DNA from 2 places in the Cronobacter sakazakii genome. Region 2 is predicted to be linked to the other one. Evidence: predicted binding sites of a transcription regulator. Region 2 holds the regulator's gene; the other holds the start of a gene.

Region 1 (10,112 bases), 1.1 Mb from region 2:
CCGGTGCCGCTGCACGGCGTGACGGCACCGGAGAAAACGCTGACCAGCGCAGTATCGCTCGGCTGGCAGGTGAACCCGGCGCTGAATCTGAATCTGACGGGCGAGCAGGAGACCAGCGACGGGCGCAACAGCAACCGCAGCGTGATGGCCGGCGTATCGTTAAGTTTCTGATACAGGGACTGAAGAAAAAGAAAAGGCGTCGTAAGACGCCTTTTTGCTGTCTGTCAGATAACCAGCCAGAGCAGAAGAATAACCAGCACCAGCAGGAACATCGCAAGGCCAGGTTTCGCGGAAATCTGCTTCATCGGTTGGGTGAAGAACGCGATAAGCGGGCTGTAGATCGGCTGAATATGGCGCACTTCAAGCGTTTCCGGCGACCCTTCCGAGCGACGAATAAACACCTGATTAAGAATATCCTGCACCTGGGCGGTGGTCAGCACCGTTTGCGGCGTGGCCTGAAAGCGCTGCTGCGCGTAGTCGCTTATCTCCTGCCATTCGCGCGATTCCAGCGGCTGGCGCAGCGCGGCCTGAATGCTGTGCAGCGTCGGCGCGGGCTGGTCGGCGAGCGTCTGGCGCGCAACAAGCCAGGTCGAGAGCGCGGCGAAATGCTTCGCCGGAATCAGCTCGCCGCTTTTCACACCTGAAAGCTCCAGCATTGACTGCCAGATGAGCTTCGGCGATTCGCCGGTCGCGGCGGCAAGCTTCGTTACCTGCTGGTTGAGCGTATTATGCTCTGCGGGCTGCATCGGGCGGTCGGTCGCCGGGCGCTGCTGAGGCTGCGGAATATTCAGCTGCGCGTTTTGCAGTAGCGTCAGCACGCTTTTGAGCTGCTCGCCGGAAAGCTGGTTCAGCGCGGTGTGCCCAAACTGCTGGCGGATATAATCGCTCACCGCCTGGCGGTTGTTGCCGACGTTCAGAAGCTCGGTCAGTTGCGACAACACCTGGCGCTGAGTGTGGGTCTGCTGCGCCTGGCCTAGCCGCTGGTTAAGATTCTGCTCGGCAGCGGGGAAGTGGCGCGAAAGCAGCGGCGCATCGCTCTTTAAGCCCAGATCGTGCTTCATACCGGCCCAGACTTCGGCGCTTTGCTGTTGGGTTAGCGCCACAAGCCGGGTGATAAGCCGCTCAAGCACCGTGCGCTGCTGAGTGGAAAGCGGCTGCTCGCCTGCGGAGTGGGGCGATGTGGGAGGCTCCCCCGCCGGGCGGGGCGTGGCGCCATGAATGGGTTGCATCATCAATAATCCTTAACCTGACCGGACGGTGCCGCGAAACTAACCACGCTGTTAAGTATGCCTGGCGGCGAGATTATGGCACACTTAACGGCTATCTCCCGCACATAAACAGGTAGAGAAACGTGAAAATCCTCGTTGATGAAAATATGCCTTACGCACGCGAGCTGTTCAGCCGTCTTGGCGAGGTGCAGGCCGTGCCTGGCCGCCCGATCCCGCAGGCGGCGCTGGACGATGCCGACGCACTGATGGTGCGCTCGGTCACGCAGGTGAATCGCGATTTGCTGGCAGGCAAAAACATCCGGTTTGTCGGCACCGCCACGGCGGGCACCGATCACGTTGATGAAGACTATTTACGCGAGGCAGGCATCGGGTTTTCCGCCGCGCCCGGCTGCAACGCTATCGCCGTCGTCGAATATGTATTCTCCGCGCTGCTGATGCTTGCCGAGCGCGACGGCTTTGCGCTCACTGACCGCACTGTCGGCATTGTCGGCGTGGGTAACGTCGGCTCTCGTTTGCAGGCGCGGCTGGAGGCGCTCGGCGTACGCACGCTGCTGTGCGATCCGCCGCGTGCCGATCGCGGCGACAGCGGCGATTTCCGCACACTCGACGAGCTGGTGCGCGAGGCAGACATTCTCACCTTCCACACGCCGCTCTTTAAAGACGGTCCGTACAAAACGCTGCATCTGGCCGACGAGGCGCTGATCGCGCGCCTTAAGCCCGGCGCTATTCTCATTAACGCCTGCCGCGGCCCGGTGGTCGATAACGCCGCGCTGCTGGCGCGCCTTGAGGCGGGGCAGCCGCTCAGTGTCGTGCTGGATGTCTGGGAGCCGGAGCCTGCGCTTAACGTTGAGCTTTTAAAGCGTGTTGATATCGGCACCGCGCATATCGCGGGCTATACGCTGGAAGGCAAAGCGCGCGGCACTACGCAGGTGTTTGAGGCGTACAGCCAGTTTCTCGGCACGCCGCAGCAGGTGGCGCTTGCCACGTTGCTGCCGCCGCCGGAATTTGGCCGCATCACGCTTCAGGGGCCGCTCGATCAGGCGACGCTGAAACGGCTGGTGCATCTGGTATATGATGTGCGCCGCGACGACGCGCCGCTTCGCCGCGTGGCGGGCATTCCAGGCGAGTTTGATAAGCTTCGCAAAAATTACCAGGAGCGCCGCGAATGGTCGTCGCTCTATGTGCAGTGCGATGACGAAGCCGCCGCCGCGCTGCTGCAAAAGCTGGGTTTTAACGCGACCCATCATCCGATCCGTTAATCACTGATTCTCTTATTCCCCGCAAACCGGCGGGGAAGGCATTTTATTTTCTGGAGTAAAAACCACCATGTCTGAAGGCTGGAATATCGCCATACTGGGCGCGACGGGCGCCGTGGGAGAGGCCCTGCTTGAGCAACTCGCCGAGCGTCAGTTCCCGGTGGGTGAACTTTATGCGCTGGCGCGCAATGAAAGCGCGGGTGAAACGCTGCGCTTCAACGGTAAAAGCGTGCAGGTGCAGGATGCCGACGCGTTCGACTGGACTCAGGCGCAGCTCGCCTTTTTCGTCGCAGGCCAGGAAGCAAGCGCCCGCTACGTGGATGACGCGACCAACGCCGGTTGTCTGGTTATCGATTCCAGCGGCCTGTTCGCGCTGGAGCCGGACGTGCCGCTGGTGGTGCCGGACGTCAACCCGTATGTACTGGCAGATTACCGCAACCGCAACGTAGTGGCGGTGGCCGACAGCCTGACCAGCCAGCTTCTGACGGCGCTGCGTCCGCTGATGGAAGCAGGCGGATTGTCGCGCATTCAGGTGACGAATCTGTTGTCCGTTTCCGCGCAGGGTAAAACGGCGGTGGACGCGCTGGCGGGCCAGAGCGCGCGCCTGCTGAACGGGATGCCGGTCGATGAAGACGATCATTTTGGCCGCCAGCTGGCGTTCAACATGCTGCCGCTGCTGCCGGACCGCGAAGGCAGCGTGCGCCAGGATCGCCGTCTGGTGGATGAAGTGCGCAAGGTATTGCAGGACGAAGGTTTGATGATTTCCGTCACCAGCGTACAGGCACCGGTATTTTACGGTCATGCCCAGATGGTGAATTTCGAAGCGCTGCGCCCTCTCGCGGCGGAAGAAGCCCGCGACGCGCTGGAGCGCGATCAGGACATCGCGCTCTCTGAAGAGAACGACTATCCGACGCAGGTGGGCGACGCCTCCGGCAGCGTGCATCTTTCCATCGGCTGCGTGCGTAACGACTACGGCATGCCGGAGCAGATCCAGTTCTGGTCGGTCGCTGATAACGTGCGCTTCGGCGGCGCGCTGATGGCCATCAAAACGGCGGAAAAACTGCTGCAGGAGTACCTGTACTGATGTCGGAGAGTCTGGAAAAGCCGGTAGTTAAAATCGCGCTTGGCATTGAGTACGACGGCAGTAAATATTACGGCTGGCAGCGTCAGCAGGAAGTGCGCAGCGTCCAGGAGAAGCTTGAAAAGGCGCTCTCGCAGGTGGCGAACGAACCGATTAACGTCTTCTGCGCGGGCCGTACCGACGCGGGCGTGCATGCCACCGGACAGGTGGTGCACTTTGAAACGACCGCTATTCGCAAAGATGCCGCCTGGACGCTCGGCGTAAATGCGAATTTACCTGGTGACATCGCGGTGCGCTGGGTGAAAGATGTGCCCGCGGAGTTTCACGCCCGGTTCAGCGCCACGGCCCGCCGTTACCGCTACGTTATCTATAATCACCGTTTGCGGCCGGCGGTGCTCTCGCAAGGGGTGACGCATTACCACCTGCCGCTGGACGCAGAGCGTATGCACCGGGCGGCGCAGTGTCTTATCGGCGAAAACGACTTTACCTCGTTTCGCGCGGTGCAGTGCCAGTCCCGCACGCCCTGGCGCAACCTGATGCATATCAACGTTGAGCGCTTCGGGGCGTACATTGTGGTGGATATCAAGGCTAACGCGTTTGTGCATCATATGGTGCGTAATATCGTTGGCAGCCTGATGGAAATAGGCTGCGGTAACCAGCCGGAGAGCTGGATAGCAGAACTGCTGGCGGCTAAGGACAGAACGCTTGCGGCAGCGACGGCGAAGGCGGAAGGGCTTTATCTGGTGTCGGTGGATTATCCGGCGCAGTTTGAGCTTCCAAAGCCGCCGATGGGCCCACTTTTTTTAGCTGACTGACAGCAGTCGGGGAAGAAGAACCAGTATGGACATTATTCGCTTTCTGATTGATTTTATTTTACATATCGACGTGCATCTGGCGGAGCTGGTGGCGCAGTACGGGATCTGGGTATACGCGATCCTGTTCCTGATCCTGTTCTGCGAAACGGGGCTTGTCGTGACGCCGTTTCTGCCGGGCGATTCGCTGCTGTTTGTGGCGGGCGCGCTCTCCTCGCTGCCGTCCAACGATCTCAATGTGCACCTGATGGCGCTTTTAATGGTTATCGCGGCGATACTCGGCGACGCGGTGAACTACACTATAGGCCGACTCTTTGGCGCGCGGCTGTTCAGCAACCCGGATTCAAAAATCTTCCGTCAGAGCTATCTTGATAAAACGCATGCGTTTTATGAGCGTCACGGCGGTAAAACGATTATCCTCGCCCGCTTCGTGCCGATCGTGCGCACTTTCGCGCCGTTCGTCGCCGGGATGGGGCATATGTCCTATCGTCATTTTGCCCTGTATAACGTGGTGGGCGCGCTGTTGTGGGTTCTGCTGTTTACCTACGCGGGCTACTTCTTTGGCGCGATGCCGTTTATTCAGGACAATCTGAAGTTGCTGATCGTCGCCATTATCGTCTTCTCGGTATTGCCGGGCGTATATGAAGTGGTGCGTCACAAACGCGCCGCGGCGCGCCAGATAAAATAAGCCCTCTGGCGGTTCGACCACTTTTTTATCCAAAGTTGCGGGCCGTTATGGTTTAATGAGCACCATTTATGGTCTGTGGAAGGCAATAATGGCATTATGCGCCCCCACAGAAAAACTGGCATCGACCAGGTTCAGGCAGAAAGGTTATCAATGAGCTGGATTGAACGAATTCTCAATAAAAGCAATATTACTCCCACTCGCAGGGCAAACATCCCGGAAGGGGTGTGGACCAAGTGCGACAGCTGCGGCCAGGTACTCTACCGCGCCGAACTGGAGCGTAACCTTGAGGTTTGCCCGAAATGCGATCACCACATGCGCATGGCGGCGCGCGACCGTCTGCACAGCCTGTTAGACGAAGGGTCGCTGGTGGAACTGGGCAGTGAGCTTGAGCCGAAAGATGTGCTGAAGTTCCGTGATTCCAAAAAATACAAGGATCGTCTGGCCACCGCCCAGAAGGAAACCGGCGAGAAAGACGCGCTGGTGGTGATGAAAGGCACCCTGCACGGTATGCCGGTTGTTGCGGCGGCGTTCGAGTTCGCCTTTATGGGCGGCTCAATGGGTTCCGTCGTGGGCGCGCGTTTCGTGCGTGCGGTTGAGCAGGCGCTGGAAGACAACTGCCCGCTTATCTGCTTCTCCGCCTCCGGCGGCGCGCGTATGCAGGAAGCGCTGATGTCGCTGATGCAGATGGCGAAAACCTCCGCGGCGCTTGCGAAAATGCAGGAGCGTGGACTGCCGTACATCTCCGTGCTGACCGACCCGACCATGGGCGGCGTTTCCGCGAGCTTCGCGATGCTTGGCGATCTCAATATCGCCGAGCCGAAAGCGCTGATCGGCTTCGCTGGACCGCGCGTTATCGAGCAGACCGTGCGTGAAAAACTGCCTGCTGGCTTCCAGCGCAGTGAGTTCCTGATCGAAAAAGGCGCTATCGATATGATCGTGCGTCGCCCGGAGCTGCGCCTCAAACTTGCCAGCATTCTGGCGAAGCTGATGAACCTTCCGGCACCAAGCCCGGACGCGCCGCGTGAAGCGGTGGTCGTGCCGCCGGTACCGGACCAGGATCACGAGGCCTGATAGTCATGAAGGGCAGGGCCATAAGGCGCTGCCCTTCTTGTTTATGAACCGTAACCAGGATACGGGCATCATGGAAAAGCAACACCTTCCCCAAGCCACGTCGCCTCTGGCCACGTGGCTTTCTTATCTGGAAAACCTGCACGGTAAAACCATCGACATGGGCCTTGAGCGCGTCTCGCGCGTGGCGGCATTGCTTGATGTGGCGAAACCCGCGCCGTTTGTCTTTACCGTCGCGGGCACTAATGGCAAAGGCACCACCTGCCGCACGCTCGAAGCGGTGCTGATGGCGGCAGGCTATCGCGTGGGCGTCTACAGCTCGCCGCACCTGGTGCGCTACACCGAGCGCGTGCGCGTGCAGGGCGAGGAGCTTGCCGAAAGCCAGCACACCGCCGCCTTTGCGGAGATTGAAGCCGTGCGTGGTGAAACGTCCCTCACGTACTTTGAGTACGGCACGCTGTCCGCGCTGTGGCTCTTTAAGCAGGCGCAGCTGGATGTCGTTATCCTCGAAGTCGGGCTCGGCGGGCGTCTGGACGCCACCAACCTGGTGGATTGCGATGTGGCGGTCATCACCAGCATCGCGCTCGATCATACCGACTGGCTGGGGCCGGATCGTGAAAGCATCGGGCGCGAGAAAGCCGGTATTTTCCGCGCGGGCAAACCGGCGGTCGTGGGCGAGACGGACATGCCGCACACCATCGCGCAGGTGGCGCAGGAGAAGGGCGCACGACTGCTTTGTGTGAACGACGCCTGGCGCTATGAGGCGGAACGCGACGGCTGGCGCTTTAGTGATGGCGACAGCGAACTGACTCATCTTCCGCTGCCGCAGGTGCCGCAGCCTAACGCGGCGACTGCGCTCGCCGCGCTTCGCGCAAGCGGCCTGCAAATCAGCGAGCAGGCTTACCGCGACGGTATCACGCGCGCCGCGCTGCCGGGGCGTTTCCAGATTGTGAGCGAGGCCCCGCGCATCATTCTGGATGTAGCCCATAATCCGCACGCGGCGGGCTATCTGGCGCAGCGGCTCGCGCAGTCGCCATCCGCCGGGCGCGTACTGGCCGTTATCGGCATGCTGCATGATAAAGATATCGCCGGAACGCTCGCCTGTCTGGAGAGGGTCGTGGATAGCTGGTATTGTGCCCCTCTGGACGGGCCGCGCGGCGCCCGCGCCGAAGAGCTTGCGGAACATCTGCAGGCCAGCGCTGTCTTTGATAGCGTGGCGCAGGCCTGGCACGCGGCGCTGGCCGACGCGCAGCCTGTTGATACGGTGCTGGTATGCGGGTCGTTTCATACCGTCGCAGCGGTAATGGAAGAGATGGACGCGGGGAGACGAGGTGGCGAGTAAGTTTCAGAACCGATTAGTCGGCACAATTGTGCTGGTGGCGCTGGGCGTTATCGTGCTGCCAGGGCTGCTGGACGGCCAGAAAAAACATTATCAGGATGAGTTCGCGGCGATCCCGCTGGTGCCGAAACCTGGCGATCGCGACGAGCCGGATATGCTGCCGGCTGCAACCCAGGCGCTGCCGTCTCAGCCACCGGAAGGCGCGGCGGAAGAGGTGAGAGCCGGTAACGCGGCGGCGACGTCGATAGATACCACGCGACTGCCTGCCGATACCGGCGCGGATTTGGATGAAGTGCCGGTGACGTCTGCGAAGCCGAAAGCGACGGAGCCTGCGAAAACACGGACTGCCGATAAGCCCCAGAGCAAGCCGCAACGCGATAAAACCGACGAGCAGCTCGCGATGGTGAGCGAGGCCGAAGCGCCCGCGCCTGCGAAAACCGCGCCGCCGGAGAAACCGCAAACGCCGCCTGCGGGCAAGGCGTATGTCGTGCAGCTCGGTGCGCTGAAAAACGCCGATAAAGTCAATGAAATCGTCGGCAAACTGCGCTCGGCGGGTTATCGGGCGTATACGTCGCCGTCCACGCCGGTGCAAGGGAAAATCACCCGCATTCTGGTAGGGCCGGAGGCGTCGAAGGATAAGTTAAAATCGTCGCTTGGCGAGCTGAACAGCCTGTCAGGGCTTAACGGCGTGATAATGAATTACAGCGTGAATTAAGCGGTCTGGCGTCTTTTTAAAAGGCGCACCGAGAAACCGCATCGCGCCACAGACGGCCCGCATACGGCGCTTTTTTGCCGCCCGCGGGCGTAACGGACGGATGGCGTTGAAGATTTTTTCAACGCCATTTTTTATTAACGCGTGGAAAGGAAATCCCTACGCAAACGTTTTCTTTTTCTGTTAGAATGCGCCCCGAACCGGATGTCAGGGCGTTTTATCGTGGGACACATTCATGGTCTGGATAGATTACGCCATCATTGCAGTAGTGGGTTTCTCGTGTCTGGTCAGCCTCATCCGCGGCTTCGTGAGAGAGGCGCTGTCGCTGGTCACCTGGGGCTGTGCTTTCTTTGTCGCCAGTCATTACTACACTTACCTGGCAGTCTGGTTCACCGGCTTTGAAGATGAACTGGTACGTAATGGGATAGCTATCGCGGTGCTGTTTATCGCGACGCTTATCGTCGGTGCGATAGTCAACTATGTGATTGGCGCACTGGTGGAGAAAACCGGCCTGTCGGGTACAGACAGGGTGTTGGGGATCTGTTTCGGCGCCTTGCGAGGCGTGCTGATTGTCGCCGCCATTCTGTTCTTTCTTGATACCTTCACGGGCCTGTCCAAAAGCGAGGACTGGCAAAAGTCGCAGCTCATCCCGCAGTTCAGTTTCATCATCAGATGGTTCTTTGACTATCTGCAAAGCTCGTCAAGTTTCCTGCCCCGGTAATCGTGCCGGGGGCGGTCTTTGAATTGAGGAAAAGACAACATGTGCGGTATTGTCGGGATCGCCGGTGTTATGCCGGTCAACCAGTCGATTTATGACGCGTTAACGGTGCTTCAGCACCGCGGGCAGGATGCCGCAGGCATCATCACCATCGATGCGAATAATTGCTTCCGTCTGCGTAAAGCGAACGGCCTGGTGAATGATGTATTCGAAGCCCGCCACATGCAGCGTCTGCAGGGCAATATGGGTATCGGCCATGTGCGCTACCCGACGGCAGGCAGCTCCAGCGCCTCCGAAGCCCAGCCGTTCTATGTGAACTCGCCCTACGGTATTACGCTTGCCCACAATGGCAACCTGACGAACGCCCATGAACTGCGCAAAATGCTCTTTGAAGAGAAGCGCCGTCATATCAACACCACCTCAGATTCTGAAATCCTGCTCAATATTTTCGCCAGCGAGCTGGATAACTTCCGTCACTACCCGCTGGAAGCGGACAACATTTTCGCGGCCATCGCGGCGATGAACCGCCTGATCCGCGGCGCATACGCGTGTGTGGCGATGATTATCGGCCACGGCATGGTAGCGTTTCGCGACCCTAACGGTATTCGCCCGCTGGTGCTTGGTAAACGCGATGCCGGTAACGGCCGCGCCGAGTACATGGTGGCGTCCGAAAGCGTGGCGCTCGATACGCTGGGCTTTGAGTTCCTGCGCGACGTAGCGCCTGGCGAAGCGGTGTATATCAGCGAAAAAGGCCAGCTCTTCACGCGCCAGTGCGCTGACAACCCGGTCAGCAACCCGTGCCTGTTTGAGTATGTGTACTTCGCGCGTCCGGACTCCTTTATCGACAAGATTTCCGTCTACAGCGCTCGCGTGGAAATGGGTAAAAAGCTCGGCGAGAAAATCGCGCGCGAGTGGGAAGATCTGGATATCGACGTGGTGATCCCGATCCCGGAAACCTCCTGCGATATCGCCCTTGAAATCGCGCGCATTCTTAACAAACCCTACCGCCAGGGTTTTGTGAAAAACCGCTACGTCGGCCGTACCTTCATCATGCCGGGACAGCATCTGCGCCGTAAATCGGTGCGCCGCAAACTGAACGCCAACCGCGCCGAGTTTCGCGATAAAAACGTGCTGCTGGTGGATGACTCTATCGTGCGCGGCACCACGTCCGAGCAGATTATCGAGATGGCCCGCGAGGCGGGCGCGAAG
Region 2 (10,112 bases):
CGCAGGTCATCGCCCTGCTGGCAGAGGCGCTTGAGCGCGGCCGCGATGCAGAGGCGCTGACCTTCAGCGGTAGCGCGCAACAGCGGGCGCAGGTGTTATACGTGCTCTGGCTTGGCGCAAGCCTGCAGGCCAAAGTGTCGCGCAGCGGCGCGCCGCTCGAAAACGCGCTGGCGCACGTTAAAGAAATCCTTTGAAGAGAGCGCCTGCCGCAAGGCAGCGCTTTTTTATTTCGCTCATTACAAGACGACCGGTCTACTCAGGAGTGACTATGCAAGACGAAAAGCTGTTTACCCCGCTGAAAGTGGGCGCTGTTACCGCCCCTAACCGCGTATTCATGGCCCCGCTGACCCGCCTGCGCAGCATCGAACCGGGCGATATTCCAACCGCGATGATGGCGGAGTATTACCGCCAGCGCGCCAGCGCCGGGCTTATCATCAGCGAAGCCACCCAGATTTCCGCGCAGGCCAAAGGCTACGCGGGCGCGCCGGGCCTGCACAGCGAGGAACAGATCGCCGCGTGGAAGAAAATCACGGCTGCGGTGCACGGGGCCGATGGCCGCATCGCCGTTCAGCTGTGGCACACCGGCCGTATCTCGCACAGCAGCATTCAGCCGGGCGGCGAAGCGCCGGTCGCGCCTTCTGCGATTAACTCCGGTACCCGTACGTCGCTGCGTGATGAAAACGGCAAAGCTATCCGTGTCGACACCACCACGCCGCGCGCGCTGGAAACGCACGAAATCCCGGGCATCGTAGATGATTTTCGCAAGGCGGTCGGCAATGCGCGCGACGCCGGTTTCGATATGGCAGAGCTGCACTCCGCCCACGGTTATTTGCTGCACCAGTTCCTGTCGCCGTCCTCTAACCACCGCACCGACCAGTATGGCGGCAGCGTGGAAAACCGCGCGCGTCTGGTACTGGAAGTGGTCGATGCGGTGTGTAAAGAGTGGAGTGCCGATCGCATCGGTATTCGCGTGTCGCCGATTGGCTCTTTCCAGAACGTGGATAACGGCCCGAACGAAGAAGCTGACGCGCTGTACCTCATCGAAGAGCTGAACAAGCGCGGCATTGCGTACCTGCATATGTCCGAGCCGGACTGGGCGGGCGGCGTGCCTTACACTGACGAATTCCGCCAGAAAGTGCGTGAGCGTTTCGATGGCGCCATCATCGGCGCAGGCGCGTACACCCGTGAGAAAGCGGAAGCGCTGATCCAGAAAGGGCTTATCGATGCCGTGGCGTTTGGCCGCGACTATATCGCTAACCCGGATCTCGTTGAGCGTCTGCGTAAAAAAGCGGAGCTTAACCCGCAGCGCCCGGAATCGTTCTACGGCGGCGCCGCGGAAGGCTACATCGATTACCCCACCCTGTGATCCAAATTGATAGCGGCGGCCTTCCGCCGCTATACTAAAATCCTGTTTCACCCAAAAGCATTATCACAAGCCGTTTTATTTAAGAGGATCTTATGCGCTTACTTCACACCATGCTGCGCGTTGGCGACCTGCAACGCTCTATCGATTTCTACACCAACGTACTCGGCATGAAACTGCTGCGCACCAGTGAAAACCCGGAATACAAATATTCCCTGGCGTTTGTTGGTTACGGCCCGGAGAGCGAAGAAGCGGTGATCGAGCTGACTTACAACTGGGGCGTGGAGAGCTATGAGCTCGGCACGGCTTACGGTCATATCGCCATCAGCGTTGATAACGCCGCAGAAGCCTGCGAGCGCATCCGCAACAACGGCGGCAACGTCACCCGTGAAGCGGGCCCGGTCAAAGGCGGCACCACCGTTATCGCGTTTGTTGAAGATCCGGATGGTTACAAAATCGAACTTATCGAAGAGAAAGACGCGGGTCGCGGCCTCGGCAATTGATCCCTCCGGCGGGCGTTCTGCCCGCCTTGCTGCATCCCGTCGTGAAATTTGCCATAATGCGCGCTGCTTTAATTCCCCAAACTTAAGAGACGCTGATGTCCGATAACGCTCAACTGACCGGTCTGTCCGACCGTTTTCGTGGCTTTTACCCTGTTGTCATCGATGTGGAAACCGCCGGTTTTAACGCCAAAACCGACGCGCTGCTGGAAATCGCCGCCGTGACGCTGAAAATGGATGCTGACGGCTGGCTCACCCCCGATGAAACACTGCATTTTCACGTTGAGCCTTTTGAAGGCGCGATTCTTCAGCCGGAAGCGCTGGCCTTTAACGGTATCGATCCGCACAATCCGCTGCGCGGCGCCGTCAGCGAATATGACGCGCTGCATGCCATTTTTAAAATGGTGCGCAAGGGCATGAAAGAGAGTAACTGCAACCGCGCGATTATGGTGGCGCACAACGCCACGTTCGATCACAGCTTTATGATGGCGGCCGCCGAGCGCGCGTCGCTCAAACGTAATCCGTTCCACCCGTTTGTGACGTTCGACACCGCGGCATTAAGCGGGCTGGCGCTTGGCCAGACGGTGCTCGCAAAAGCGTGTATCGCGGCGGGCATGCCGTTTGACAGCACCCAGGCGCATTCGGCACTTTACGACACCGAGCAAACCGCCCTGCTGTTTTGCGAAATCGTTAACCGCTGGAAGCGTCTGGGCGGCTGGCCGGTGCCGCCGCTCGCCGCAGAAGACACGACGCCGCAGGACGGCGAATAAGCTAACGCAGCGCAAAAAAAAGCGGCCTCTCAGGGCCGCTTTTTTGTCTGCGCGATAACGCGCGACGGGATTACTCTGCGTCCGGCGTTGCCGAATTATATTTCGCCGCCGTCTCTTTGATAAGCGTCTGCAGTTCGCCACGCTGATACATTTCGATAACGATATCGCAGCCACCGACCAGTTCGCCATCCACCCACAGCTGCGGGAAGGTCGGCCAGTTAGCGTATTTCGGCAGTTCTGCACGGATATCCGGGTTTTGCAGGATATCGACATACGCAAAACGCTCGCCGCAGGCAGAGAGCGCCTGTACGGCCTGTGCGGAGAAGCCGCAGCTCGGCAGTTTCGGGGAGCCTTTCATGTACAGCAGAATCGGGTTTTCAGCGATCTGGCGTTGAATTTTTTCAAGCGTAGTGCTCATTGTCTTACTTCCTCAAGCGTCATTACGGCGTTAGCTTTACATTGTAGCGGCTCCGGAGCGTCCCGAAAATGCATAATCTTGCGCTTAAGCCCGGTGCCGTGCCGTGGTGAAAGAGAAGCAAATAATAACACTTTTCTGTAAGCTGCCGATATTCTCCTCTGAGAAGGCGCGCTAAAATGCGCGTCGGCGCAGCGGCAACTGGCGAAAAAGAGTGCGCCGGTTAACGAAACTACGTTCAGAAGACGATTTGCTGCTTAACTTTGGTCATTTTTTTAGATTAGAATCAGCAAGCTCTTAAAATTCATCCGTTGGCATGATTGCCGGCTTTATGCAGGGGAATGCTCAGTGGCGCGCAAAACAAAAATTGCTCTCACGCTCTGTGCTTTATTAATGACTTCATCACTGGCTTTTGCACCGTTCGCGCAGGCGTCGGAGCAGACGCGCGCCTCGAAGGTGCAAAAAGCGCACTCCAGTACGGTGAAAAAGAAAACCAGCACAAAAACCGCCAAGAAAAGTAACAACGCAACGAAAACCAAAACGGCGAAAACCGCCAGCGAGAAGCGAAACAGCACCGCAAAACGCACCAGCAAAACCACCTCTTCCGTCAGTAAAACCGCTTCCCGCAGCCCTTCCACCACTTCTGGCAAACAGGCCAGCAACCGCCTGAGCGCGCAGACCTGTGCCAAAACACGAAAAAATCGCAAAACCAAATGCGTGAACGGGCCGCTCACGATTGCCGACGCACACAAAGCGCGCGTGAAGAAAGCCCAGACCACCGCCATGAACAAGCTGATGAACCAGATAGGCAAGCCGTACCACTGGGGCGGCACGTCGCCGCGTACCGGTTTCGACTGCAGCGGCCTCGTCTGGTATGCCTATAAAGATCTGGTGAAATTCCGCATTCCGCGCACCGCCAACGAAATGTATCACCTGCGCGACGCCGCGCCGGTTAACCGTGGCGAGCTGGAAAGCGGCGACCTGGTGTTCTTCCGCACTCAGGGCCGTGGCACCGCCGATCACGTCGGCGTCTATGTCGGCAACGGCAAATTTATTCAGTCACCGCGCAGCGGCCAGGAAATCCAGATAACCTCGCTGAGCGAAGATTACTGGCAGCGTCACTATGTCGGCGCGCGCCGGGTGATGACGCCGCGCACTATTCGTTAATCGATTTATCCTCACAAAAAAACGGAGAAGGTCACCCTTCTCCGTTTTCTTTTATATGGCAGCATGGATTATTCAGCGCTGCACGCCATTTGCGCTTCGCGACGGCTGGAGATCAGCACCAGCAGCAGGCCGAGTGCGGCAATCAGCGCGCCCATCACTGGCACTACGCTATAGCCGAAGCCCGCATGGATAACGGCCCCGCCCGCCGCCGCGCCAAGCGCGTTACCGAGATTAAACGCCCCGATATTCACCGATGACGACAGGCCCGGCGCTTCGCTGGCGACACGCATCACGCGCATCTGCAGAGGCGGCACTACCGCGAAAGTCGCAGCCCCCCATACCACCATGCTCACCGCCGCGCCGATTTCCGTTTTCGCAAGCCACGGAATAGCCGCCATAATGACGATAAGCAGCATCAGGAAGCCTTTCAGCGTGCCGCTCACCGAGCGGTCCGCCAGGCGGCCGCCCAGATAGTTGCCGATGGAAAACCCGACGCCAATCAGCACCAGCATGGCGGTGACGAACGCCGCGCTGGCGTCAGTGATGTGGTGCAACACAGGCGCGATATAGGTATAGAGCGTAAACATCGCGCCCGCGCCGAGCACCGTCGTCAGCAGCGCGCTCACCACCTGCGGGCGCATCAACACGGCCAGTTCGCTTTTCACATCCGGGCGCTCGCCGCTGCCGCCTTTTGGCAGGGAAAACCAGAGGCTCGCCATCGCCACCAGGCCAAGACCGGCCGTCGCCAGAAACGACATTCGCCAGCCGATGGTTTCACCAAGCCAGGTGGCCGCCGGCACGCCGCCGATATTGGCGATGGTCAGGCCCATAAACATCGTCGCGACGGCGCTCGCCTGTTTATGCTTTGGCACCACGCTTGCCGCCACCACCGAGCCGAGCCCGAAGAACGCGCCGTGGTTAAGGCTGGTGAGGATACGCGAGGCCATCAGCGTCATATAATCCGGTGCCAGTGCTGACAGCACGTTACCGAGCGTAAAAATCGCCATCAGAAAAATCAACGCGCTACGCCGTGCGCGGTGCGACAGTAAAAGCGTCATCAGCGGTGCGCCTACCATCACGCCGACCGCGTAGGCGCTAATCAGCATACCGGCGGCCGGAATGGAGACGTTGACGCCGTTCGCTATTACCGGCAACAACCCCATCGGGGAAAACTCGGTCGTGCCAATGCCAAAAGCACCGATAGCCAGTGCCAGTAACGGAAAATTGACTTTCATTCATTGCTCCAGAAATTGTACAACAGCGCCGGGAACGCCCGACGTTACAGCAGGATGCAGAAAAGGATGACACTCGCAATCAGAAAAGATAAGGGACAAAAACAGCAAAATATTATTGCGCAGCTGTTAAGAACACGCGCTCATTGTTATTAGCGAATCTAAAGGGAATAACGGGAAAAAGAAAGAAAACAGCGGGGAATCGGCGCTTAAACGCAAGAAAAGTTTAAGAAAGCGGGAGAACAGGTGCGCTCCCGCCTGTCGCTTAATGCAGAATGGCGGTAAATGCGCCCGCCACAATCAGGCCCAGTACAACCAGCGTCGTGACCAGCGAAAATTTCAGATCGGTACTCATGGTATTCTCCTTAAAGACCCCATAAAAATCAGGTAGTGCGCATTTTTGCATAAACGGGCCGAAAAATCCTGCGACATTTAACCAGATATGCGTTTTCCCTCTTCCCCTTTCGATAAAGATAAGCCAAAATTCGTCGCTACTTTATTCGGTACCGGCCATCGACCCCTCCTCACGAAAAATGTCGCGTTTCCCGGCATGCCGCACTCTCCTCGCGGCAGTCAGGGGTGTGTACAGGCAAACGATTAACCCGTGATTTTACACGGCTCAGCCAGGGGTCTGGAGTGATTATTAATGGCAACAATTAAAGACGTCGCGAAGCGAGCCAACGTTTCCACAACAACAGTCTCACATGTGATTAACAAAACCCGTTTTGTGGCGGAAGAGACGCGCAATGCGGTTTGGGCGGCTATCAAAGAATTACACTATTCGCCAAGCGCCGTGGCGCGCAGCCTGAAGGTGAATCACACCAAATCTATCGGGCTGCTGGCGACCAGTAGCGAAGCGCCCTATTTCGCCGAAATCATTGAAGCCGTTGAAAACAGCTGCTTCGCCAAAGGCTATACGCTGATTTTGGGCAACGCGCATAACAACCTGGAAAAGCAGCGCGCGTATCTGTCGATGATGGCGCAAAAGCGCGTCGACGGCCTGCTGGTGATGTGTTCGGAATACCCGCAGCCGCTGCTTTCCACGCTTGAAGAGTACCGTCATATCCCGATGGTGGTGATGGACTGGGGTGAAGCGAAAGCCGATTTTACGGACTCGGTTATAGATAACGCGTTCCAGGGCGGTTATCTCGCCGGGCGTTATCTGATTGAGCGCGGCCATCGTGATATTGGCGTGATTCCGGGGCAGCTTGAGCGTAACACCGGCGTCGGGCGTTTCTCAGGCTTTATGAAAGCGCTGGAAGAAGCGGTCATTAAAGTGCCGGAAAACTGGATCGTGCAGGGCGATTTCGAGCCGGAATCCGGTTACCGCGCGATGCAGCAGATCCTCTCGCAGCCGCAGCGCCCGACTGCCGTGTTCTGCGGCGGCGATATTATGGCGATGGGCGCTATCTGCGCCGCCGATGAGATGGGCCTGCGCGTACCGCAGGATATTTCGATCATCGGCTACGACAACGTACGCAACGCGCGTTTCTTTAGCCCGGCACTGACGACTATCCATCAGCCAAAAGAAACGCTCGGCCAGACCGCGTTCAATATGCTGCTCGACCGCATCGTGAATAAGCGCGAAGAGTCGCAGACGATTGAGGTGCATCCGCGCCTGATCGAACGCCGCTCGGTGGCGGACGGCCCGTTCCGCGACTATCGCCGTTAATCCTTCCGGGAGCCGTATCACTGCGGCTCCCGCAGCCACTCCTTGTTCAGCGTTTCACTGTCCCCCAGATAATCGAGCAGCCAGCGCAGCGCGGGCGAGGCGTCGCTTTGCCGCCACGTCAGACAGCAGGCGGCGTCCGGGAACGGGTTTTCCAGCGTCAACGCGCGCCACTCCCCGCTATCGAGCCATGGCTTCGCGAAATGTGTCGGCACCATGCCGATACAGAGCCCTTCGCTCAGCGCATCGGCGGCGCAGTGCCAGTCCGGCACTACCACGCGCCGCTGGTTATCCAGAAGCCAGGTAATGCGCTTGGGCAGCGATCGCGATGTATCTTCCAGCACCAGCGACGGGTAATCGCGCAGCCTGTCGTCGCTGAGCGCGCCCGCGTGCTGTGCCAGCGGATGATGGTGCGCCACTACGCAACGCCAGCTCAGCATGCCCATATCACGAAACGCGAAGCGCCCACCGACCGGTATCGCCTGTGTGGCACCAATCGCAAGCTCCACGCGCCCGTCCGCCAGCGCGTCCCAGACGCCGTTAAAGACTTCCTGCGACACCTGCAACTCCACATCAGAGAAGTGCCGGTAGAAATCGAGCACCAGCCGCCGGACGCGTTCCGGGCGCACGATATTATCCACCGCGATGGAGAGCTGTCCGCGCCATCCGTTGGCGATTTGCTGGCACTGCTGACGGGTGATCATCATTTTTTTGATAACAGAACGCCCTTCCCGCAAAAACCAGGCTCCGGCGGGTGTCAGAACCACATCGCGATGGCGGCGCTCAAAGAGCGATACCGCAAGCCACTCCTCAAGCTGGCGCACCGTATAACTGACGGCAGAAGGCACGCGGTGCAGTTCTGCGGCGGCTGCAGTAAAGCTGCCGGTGCGCGCCACGGCGTCCACCACTTCCAGGGAATATTCAGACCACATTATCTGCCTGCAAATTTTTTGAATGGAATGGGCAAATATTAGCGTTTCACAAGCGGGATTGCACTCCGTACACTCCTGGCTCTTTCGCGTAATAAGAAGTGAGTTAATGTGATGCGACCTGATAAAGGATTTCTTTGCTGGCTGGCCGGGCTGAGCGTGCTCGGTTTTCTGGCGACCGACATGTACCTGCCCGCGTTCGCCGTTATTGAAGCGGATCTGCACACAGCCCCTTCGGCTATCAGCGCCTCGCTAAGCCTTTTCCTGGCCGGTTTCGCGCTGGCGCAGCTCGTCTGGGGCCCGCTTTCTGACCGTTTTGGCCGTCGTCCGGTTTTGCTGGCGGGGCTTGGGATTTTCGCGCTTGGCTGCCTTGGCACCGTCTGGGTTGAGAGCGCGGGCGCGCTGCTGGCCCTGCGCTTTATTCAGGCCGTGGGCGTTTGTTCCGCCGCAGTAAGCTGGCAGGCGCTGGTGACCGACCGCTACCCGGCGCAGCAGGCGCGTCGTATCTTCGCGACCATTATGCCGCTGGTGGGGCTTTCTCCGGCCCTGGCACCGCTGCTCGGCAGCTGGATCCTGAATCACTTTTCCTGGCAGGCGATTTTTGTGGTGCTGTTTGCCATTACGGTGGCGCTGATGATTCCGGCCCTGCGTCTGCCCTCCGGCGCGCCTCAGGGCAATAAAGGCGGCGAGCCGCTGAGCTTTATGATGCTGCTGCGCTCGCGCGTCTACAGCGGCAATGTGCTGATTTATGCCGCCTGCTCCGCCAGTTTCTTCGCCTGGCTCACCGGTTCGCCGTTTATTCTGCATGAGATGGGTTACAGCCCGGCGGTAATCGGACTGAGCTACGTGCCGCAAACTATCGCGTTTTTGATTGGCGGCTATGGCTGTCGCAGCGCGCTGCAAAAATGGAATGGCGAAACGCTGCTGCCGTGGCTGCTGGCAGGCTTCGCGCTGAGCGTGCTCGCCACCTGGCTTGTGGGGTTAAGCGACGCCGTTACGCTCACCACACTGCTTATTCCCTTCTGCCTGATGGCGATGGCGAACGGGGCGATTTACCCTATCGTGGTCGCCGCCGCGCTGCTGCCGTTCCCGCAGGCCACCGGACGCGCCGCCGCGCTGCAAAACACGCTCCAGCTGGGGCTCTGTTTTGTGGCAAGCCTGGTGGTGTCGTGGCTGGTCGCGACCCCGCTGCTGTCAACCACCAGCGTTATGCTGGCAACAGTGGTGCTGGCGGGCCTCGGCTTTCGGTTGCGTGGCCGTCAACGGTTTACGCAATCATCAGCCGCGTGAAAATATGAAATTTTTGTGATTAGCCTGCTAACGGTCAACAGTTGAATCATCGTAAAGCGAGGCCTATACTGGTTCGCGGCTCTACGATAATTAGCATAAATATTATGTAGTAACGGGAGCTGCTGGCTCCCGTTTTTATTTGGAATGACATTTCTGGCAAGGGTCATCTCCCTTCCTCTGTTCTACGTCGGATATCAGGCTCGCGGACCTTTCCGTGATATTTCTCACATACCGAAAATTGCGACTACGCTGTTTGAAGGTTCTGATCACATCAGTGATGGAGAAGCTATGAGTTCATCGTGTATAGAAGAAGTCAGCATACCGGATAACCACTGGTATCGCATCGCAACTGAACTGCTCAGCCGGGCCGGGATCGCCGTTAACGGCGCTGCTCCTTCCGACATTCAGGTGAAAAATCCTGACTTTTTTAAACGGGTGTTACAGGAAGGTTCCCTCGGTCTTGGCGAAAGCTATATGGATGGCTGGTGGGAGTGCGAGCGGCTCGATCTCTTTTTCACTAAAGTGCTGCGCGCGGGGCTGGAAGAGCAACTGCCACGTCACCTGAAAGATACGCTGCGTATTCTCGGCGCTCGTTTGTTCAATCTGCAAACCAAAAAACGCGCCTGGATTGTCGGCAAAGAGCATTACGATCTTGGTAACGATCTGTTCAGCCGCATGCTCGACCCATACATGCAGTACTCCTGCGGCTACTGGAAAGAGGCGGACAACCTGGAAGACGCCCAGCAGGCGAAGTTAAAACTTATCTGCGAAAAACTT

The links. The regulator PurR, encoded in region 2, represses purine synthesis genes. The targets are predictions, from matches to a motif close to CANGCAAACGTTTGCNTG.
Region 1: the regulator PurR is predicted to act here: its motif matches at 8,346-8,363, upstream of cvpA (colicin V production protein).

The regions. Positions count from the first base shown of each region.
Region 1 covers NZ_CP011047.1:2,297,246-2,307,357, forward strand. The annotation lists gene CSK29544_RS10920 (autotransporter serine protease) at 1-171, shown strand, start outside; gene flk (flagella biosynthesis regulator Flk) at 225-1,232, opposite strand; gene pdxB (4-phosphoerythronate dehydrogenase PdxB) at 1,352-2,488, shown strand; gene CSK29544_RS10935 (aspartate-semialdehyde dehydrogenase) at 2,556-3,569, shown strand; gene truA (tRNA pseudouridine(38-40) synthase TruA) at 3,569-4,381, shown strand; gene CSK29544_RS10945 (DedA family protein) at 4,407-5,066, shown strand; gene accD (acetyl-CoA carboxylase, carboxyltransferase subunit beta) at 5,217-6,137, shown strand; gene folC (bifunctional tetrahydrofolate synthase/dihydrofolate synthase) at 6,208-7,476, shown strand; gene dedD (cell division protein DedD) at 7,466-8,188, shown strand; gene cvpA (colicin V production protein) at 8,421-8,906, shown strand; gene purF (amidophosphoribosyltransferase) at 8,946-10,112, shown strand, end outside.
Region 2 covers NZ_CP011047.1:3,401,362-3,411,473, forward strand. The annotation lists gene CSK29544_RS16195 (TetR/AcrR family transcriptional regulator) at 1-194, shown strand, start outside; gene CSK29544_RS16200 (alkene reductase) at 269-1,366, shown strand; gene gloA (lactoylglutathione lyase) at 1,459-1,866, shown strand; gene rnt (ribonuclease T) at 1,962-2,633, shown strand; gene grxD (monothiol glutaredoxin 4) at 2,704-3,051, opposite strand; gene CSK29544_RS16220 (C40 family peptidase) at 3,397-4,215, shown strand; gene CSK29544_RS16225 (MFS transporter) at 4,284-5,450, opposite strand; gene cydH (cytochrome bd-I oxidase subunit CydH) at 5,713-5,802, opposite strand; gene purR (HTH-type transcriptional repressor PurR) at 6,094-7,119, shown strand; gene punR (DNA-binding transcriptional activator PunR) at 7,137-8,048, opposite strand; gene punC (purine nucleoside transporter PunC) at 8,160-9,335, shown strand; gene cfa (cyclopropane fatty acyl phospholipid synthase) at 9,624-10,112, shown strand, end outside.